2 linked regions of the Stappia indica genome follow. The protein of the gene in region 1 binds, or shares a complex with, the protein of each later gene. Links are inferred from orthologs where the notes say so. Each region holds a gene or a part of one and is shown on either strand. Other genes may lie near its edges.

Region 1 (3,283 bases):
GTGCCGTCGGCGGCGAGGCGAGAGAGGGGGCTTTTCGGCGCGCGTCGGTTCCGACTTGTCCCCGCAGGCGGCCGGTTCCGCCCGCCTGGCCGATTTTGCGGGCGCGTCTCGATTTTTGCCGATTTCGAGACGGGATTTTGCAAAATCCGTCTCGAAATTTTCCAAAATTCCGCAAAACGAAAACGGCGCCCGGATATCCCCGGGCGCCGTCGTCATGTCATGGATGGAAGATCAGAAGAAGCTGCGGCGCTGCCACCAGCCGGACCGCTTCGGGCCGTCCGGGTCGGTCTCCTCGGTGCTGCCGTCCTTGGAGACGGTCTCGCGCACCACGACAGGCTCGCTCGGAGCTGCCGGCTGGGCTGGCGCCTCGGGCTCGGCAGGCTCGGAAGCCTCTTCTGCGACAGCCTCCACCGGAGCCTCTTCGGCCACGGTTTCGCCCGTCTCTTCAGCAGCTTCGGCAGCGGCCGCGACCGGCTCGGCCGGCTCTTCCGCCGGTGCCTCGGCCTGCGTTGCAGGTTCCTCGGCCACGGTCTCGGCCACAGCTTCGTCAGCCTCTGCCGCCGGCTCGTCCGTCTCGGCGGGAGCCTCGGAAGCCGTCTCGCTCGCGGCTTCGGCCACAGCCTCGTCCGCGCCCGCCGTCTCCTCGGCAGCCGTCTCGGCGCCTGCGGGCTCGCTCACGCTATCCCCGGTCCCGGCATCGGCTCCGGCATCAGCCCCGGTCTCGGCATCGCTCTCGCCGCCTTCGGAGGCCTGCGCAGGCGCATCGCCGTTTTCGTTCTCGCCGTTCTCGCCCTCGCCATCGCGGCGGCTGCGGCGACCGCCCCGGCGGCCACGGCGGCGCTTGCGGCGCGAGCGCTCGTCCTCGTCGCCCTCTTCCTGGCGGCCGGCGGCGCTGGTCTCGCCTTCGCCGTCGCTCTCGCTCTCGCCGTCCTCGTCGCCTTCATCGGCGTCGGCCTGGCGAGCCTGCTGCGGCTGGTCGTCGTCGGAGCCCGGACGCCGGCGACGGCGGCGGCGGCGGCGCTTGCGCCCGCCATTCTCGTCGTCGCCCTCGTCGCGGTCGCGGGCGGAGGAGCCGCGCGGGGTCTCCTCCTCGTCCTCTTCGACCTCGATCTCGACTTCGTCGATCTCTTCGTCCTCTTCCACCGACATCGGCATTACGGTGGAGGGCTGGATCATGCGCGGGGCCGCGTCCGGGCGCGCCTCGATCGGCTCGCCGCGCTCCAGCACATAGTGCTGGCCGCTGTCCATGTGGCCGGCCTGCACCGTCACCTCGAGGCCGAAGCGGGCCTCCAGGTCGGCGAGGTGGCCGCGCTTCTGGTTCAGGATGTAGAGCGCCGCCTCGGTCGTCGTGCGGACGATCAGATTGTGCGTCGCGCCCTTCAGCAGGTGGTCCTCAAGCGAGCGCAGCACATGCAGCGCCACCGATTCCACCGAGCGGATCATGCCCGTGCCGTGGCAGTGCGGGCAGGGGGTCATGGAGCTTTCCAGGACGCCGGTGCGGATGCGCTGGCGCGACATCTCCAGAAGGCCGAAATGCGAGATGCGGCCGACCTGGATGCGGGCCCGGTCGTTCTTCAGGCAGTCCTTCAGCTTGCGCTCGACGGCCCGATTGTTCTTGTTCTCCTCCATGTCGATGAAGTCGATCACGATCAGGCCGGCAAGGTCGCGCAGCCTCAGCTGGCGCGCCACTTCCTCCGCCGCTTCCAGGTTCGTCTGGACGGCGGTGTCCTCGATATTGTGTTCGCGCGTCGACTTTCCGGAGTTGACGTCGATGGCAACCAGCGCCTCGGTCTGGTTGATGACGATGTAGCCGCCCGACTTCAGCGTCACCTGCGGCGAGAACATGGCGTCGAGCTGGCTCTCGACCATGAAGCGCGAGAAAACCGGCGTCGCGTCCTTGTAGGGCTGGACGTTCTTGGCATGGCTCGGCATGAGCATGCGCATGAAGTCCTTGGCTTCGCGATAGCCTTCGTCGCCGGCCACCAGGACCTGGTCGATGTCCTTGTTGTAGAGGTCGCGGATCGAGCGCTTGATCAGCGAGCCCTCCTCATAGACGAGGTAGGGCGCCGACGATTGCAGCGTCAGGTCGCGCACGTTCTCCCAGAGCCGCATCAGGTACTCGAAATCGCGCTTGATCTCGGCCTTGGTGCGGCTGGCGCCGGCGGTGCGCAGGATCACGCCCATGCCCTGCGGCACTTCCAGCTCGGAAGCGATCTTCTTCAGACGCTTGCGGTCGGTCGGGGTGGTGATCTTGCGCGAGATGCCGCCGCCACGGGCGGTGTTCGGCATCAGCACCGAATAGCGGCCGGCCAGCGACAGGTAGGTGGTCAGAGCAGCGCCCTTGTTGCCGCGCTCTTCCTTGACGACCTGCACCAGGAGCACTTGCCGGCGCTTGATCACTTCCTGGATCTTGTACTGCTTGCGGTGCTTGCGGGCGCGCTGGGGCAGCTCCTCCAGCGCGTCTTCCGCGCCGACCGACTCGACGTCGTCTTCGCCGTTCTCGTGATCGTCGGACGAGACGGCGTCGCCGTTCTCCTGCTCGGCGGGCTTGGCGGTCCTGCTCTTGCGGCGCGAGGGACGCTCGTCCTCGTCGGCGCGGGCGGCCTCCGCTTCCTCCTCTTCGATGAGCGCCTGACGGTCGGCCATCGGGATCTGGTAGTAGTCGGGATGGATCTCGCCGAAGGCCAGGAAGCCGTGACGATTGCCGCCGTAGTCGACGAAGGCGGCCTGCAGCGACGGCTCGACGCGCGTTACCTTGGCCAGATAGATGTTGCCGCGAAGCTGCTTGCGGTTCGCGGCCTCGAAATCAAATTCCTCGACCCTGTTTCCGCGCACCACGACGACCCGGGTCTCCTCCGGGTGCGCGGCATCGATAAGCATCTTGTTTGCCATTGATGGGTGTCTCCACGACCGTCGCGCCCGGGCGGCTTGTCACGCTCGTCCGGATCCGCGCGAAGGCGGTCGTTCTGTTCTGCGGTGTGATGAAAGACGAAGGGGTGCTGCACCGCGCGGCGATCCGTCCGGACCCGGCGACGCCGGTGACGGCGGCCTCGTGTCCGTTGTGGATCGTCTTCGCGCATTGGTTCATTGCAGCGCCCAGTAAGCCATGTTGCGGCGGCCACTGCCTCGCGGCGGGCCGGATGTGTCAGTCCTGCCGACTTGCGTTCCGGGCGCTGAGGCGGCCTCGGTGGCAAGTCGAGACGGGGGGGCTCCGGCCAGCCTTGCCGCCATCGTACGCCGGATGCGCTGAACGCAGCCGGACGCTTCATGCGCCTCGATCCGC
Region 2 (3,027 bases), 520 kb from region 1 along the record:
GGCGACAAATAGCTGCCTTGGAATGGTCTGTAAACGAGATTACAGATAATGTATTAAATCACGCCAACTCCCCTACTGGAGGAGTTATACAAGCAAGTACCATCAAATCCGAGAACCGTGAGATTATCGAGTTTGTAGTGGCAGACGCAGGAATTGGCATCAAAAGATCACTGGGAGAAAAAGACGACAGAAAAGCTCTGGAGAGAGCAATTAAGGAGGGCGTGACTAGGAATCCCGCAACAAATCAAGGTAATGGACTTTATGGCGCTTTTCGTGTCGCTACGCTCTCCCACGGAAAATTTGAACTAATATCTGGCAAAGCGATATTAAGTGCTGAGGGAACTGGCCGTGTCAAGACTGTATCCGGAACAAGACTGTACCCCGGCACAGCAGTAATTTGCCGCGTTGAATGCGGAGATGAAAAGCTGATCGAGAACGCACTTATGTTCAAAGAGAAAATTCATGAACCAGGATTTGATTACCTTGAGAGGCAGCATGAATTAGGGGATAGGGAGGCTTATATCTTTTCCATGTCACGAGAGTGCAAATATTTTGGATCTCGCGAAGCGGGAATTGGCGCGAGACTGCATATAGAAAATCTAATAAGATCAGAAAATGATAAAGAAATACTTGTAGATTTTACAGATATAACTATAATATCAAGCAGCTTTGCCGATGAGGTATTTGGCAGGTTGTTTGTCTTACTCGGACCGCTCACATTTATGTCAAGAATTAAATTTCAGAACGTCGATAGTTCAATAAGGGCCGTTATAGATCGCGCCATAGCCAAGAGAATGATACAATCGGCTAGCTAGAAAACTGGGTTATTTTGATGTTCTAGCAATTATCTTAAGTTACCCTCAAACAAAATCCGGTGCGCGGGGAGCGCACCGGGTTTCATTGTTTCAGGCGTTGAGGCGTAAGGGCCCGATCAGCCCTTCAGGATGCTGCGGCCGGCGTAGCGGGCCTGCTCGCCCAGTTCTTCCTCGATGCGGATGAGCTGGTTGTACTTGGCGAGCCGGTCGGAACGGGCCAGCGAGCCGGTCTTGATCTGCCCGCAATTGGTGGCGACGGCGAGGTCGGCGATGGTGCTGTCCTCGGTCTCGCCCGAACGGTGCGACATGACGGCGGTGTAGGCCGCCTTGTGCGCGGTGTCGACCGCGTCCAGCGTCTCCGTCAGGGTGCCGATCTGGTTGACCTTGACCAGGATCGAGTTGGCGACGCCCTTCTTGATGCCTTCGCGCAGGCGCACCGAATTGGTGACGAAGAGATCGTCGCCGACGAGCTGGCACTTGGAGCCGACCAGATCGGTCAGCGCCTTCCAGCCGGCCCAGTCGTCCTCGGCCATGCCGTCCTCGATGGAGATGATCGGGTAGCGGCCGACGAAATCGGCGAGATAGGCGGCCATCTCGTCCGGGCCGAGCACCTTGCCCTCGCCGTCGAGGTGATACTTGCCGTCCTTGAAGAACTCCGTGGAGGCGGCGTCGAGCGCGAGGCAGATGTCCTCGCCCGGGCGGTAGCCGGCCTTCTCGATGGACTTCATGATGAAGCCGAGTGCGTCCTCGGTCGAGGCGAGGTTCGGGGCAAAGCCACCCTCGTCGCCGACATTGGTGTTGTGGCCGGCGTCCTTCAGGCCCTTCTTCAGGGTGTGGAAGACCTCCGCGCCCATGCGCACGGCATCGGCCAGCGTGTCGGCGCCGACCGGCATGATCATGAATTCCTGCACGTCGATCGGGTTGTCCGCATGGGCGCCGCCGTTGATGATGTTCATCATCGGCACGGGCAGCAGGCGCGCGCCGGCCCCGCCCACATAGCGGTAGAGCGGCAGGCCGGCCGACTGGGCCGCGGCGCGGGCGACGGCCAGCGACACGCCGAGGATGGCGTTGGCTCCGAGGCGCGCCTTGTTCGGCGTGCCGTCGAGGGCGATCATCGCCTCGTCGATCTTGATCTGGTCTTCCGCATCCAGGCCGCCGATGGCGTCGAAGATCTCGGTGTTGACCGCGTCGACCGCCTTCTGCACGCCCTTGCCGAGGTAGCGGGCGCCGCCGTCGCGCAGCTCCACCGCCTCATGCGCGCCGGTCGAGGCGCCGGAGGGCACGGCGGCCCGCCCGAAGGCGCCGTCTTCCAGATACACGTCGACCTCGACGGTCGGGTTGCCCCGGCTGTCGAGGATCTCGCGGGCGGTGATGTCGACAATTGCGGTCATTCTCGTCTCCCTGCGGGTGGGACTTTCCAAAAGGGTGGTCAGACTTGTCCCCGTCCGGCTGTTCCTAGCCGAGCCGGGCGACAAGGAAAAGGCAGTGTCAGATGCCGCGCGGGCGCGACTTGGCAATGCGGTCGAAGGCCATCAGGTCGGCGAGCAGCTCCTTCAGGTCCTTGAGCGCGATCATGTTCGGCCCGTCGGAGGAAATGGTGTTGTCCGGGTCCGGGTGAGTCTCGATGAAGACGCCGGCAACGCCGACGGCCACGGCCGCGCGCGCCAGCACCGCCACCATGGTGCGGTCGCCGCCCGAGGAAGTGCCCTGCCCGCCCGGCTGCTGCACCGAGTGGGTCGCGTCGAAGACGACCGGCGCGCCGGTCTGCGCCATGATCGGCAGCGCGCGCATGTCGGACACAAGGGTGTTGTAGCCGAAGGAGGCGCCGCGCTCGGTCAGGAGCACGTTGGGATTGCCGGTCTCGACGATCTTGGCGAGCACGTTCTTCATGTCCCAGGGGGCGAGGAACTGGCCCTTCTTGACGTTGATGATCGCGCCGGTCTTCGCGGCGGCGACCAGCAGGTCGGTCTGGCGGCAGAGGAAGGCCGGGATCTGCAGCACGTCGACGACCTCGGCCACCGGGGCGCACTGGTCGGCGGAGTGAATGTCGGTCAGCACCGGCATGCCGTAAGTCTCGCGGATCTCGGCGAAGACTGGCAAAGCTTCATTGAGGCCGACGCCGCGCGAGGCGGCGATGGAGGTGCGGTTGGCCTTGTCGAACGAGGCCTTGAAGACGACGGAAATGCCGAGGTCGTCGGCGATTTCCTTCACC

Evidence for each region. The genes of interacting proteins can lie anywhere in the genome.
Region 2: the proteins of GH266_RS03110 (region 1) and eno are in contact, whole or in part, in a solved structure (PDB 2FYM), measured with the Escherichia coli proteins. The link is inferred for Stappia indica from one-to-one orthologs.

What each region holds. Positions count from the first base shown.
Region 1 is NZ_CP046908.1:680,737-684,019, reverse strand. What follows is about bases 32-3,245. They hold GH266_RS03110 (Rne/Rng family ribonuclease), read right to left. Parts: upstream 2,893-3,245; coding sequence 232-2,892; downstream 32-231. UniProt on the Escherichia coli protein: Endoribonuclease that plays a central role in RNA processing and decay. Required for the maturation of 5S and 16S rRNAs and the majority of tRNAs. Also involved in the degradation of most mRNAs.
Region 2 is NZ_CP046908.1:159,854-162,880, reverse strand. What follows is about bases 70-3,027. They hold eno (phosphopyruvate hydratase), read right to left. Parts: upstream 2,207-3,027; coding sequence 932-2,206; downstream 70-931. Other genes in these bases: kdsA (3-deoxy-8-phosphooctulonate synthase), read right to left, coding at 2,304-3,027; GH266_RS00815 (STAS-like domain-containing protein), read left to right, coding at 70-815. Also shown: more of GH266_RS00815, read left to right, coding at 1-69. UniProt on the Escherichia coli protein: Catalyzes the reversible conversion of 2-phosphoglycerate (2-PG) into phosphoenolpyruvate (PEP). It is essential for the degradation of carbohydrates via glycolysis.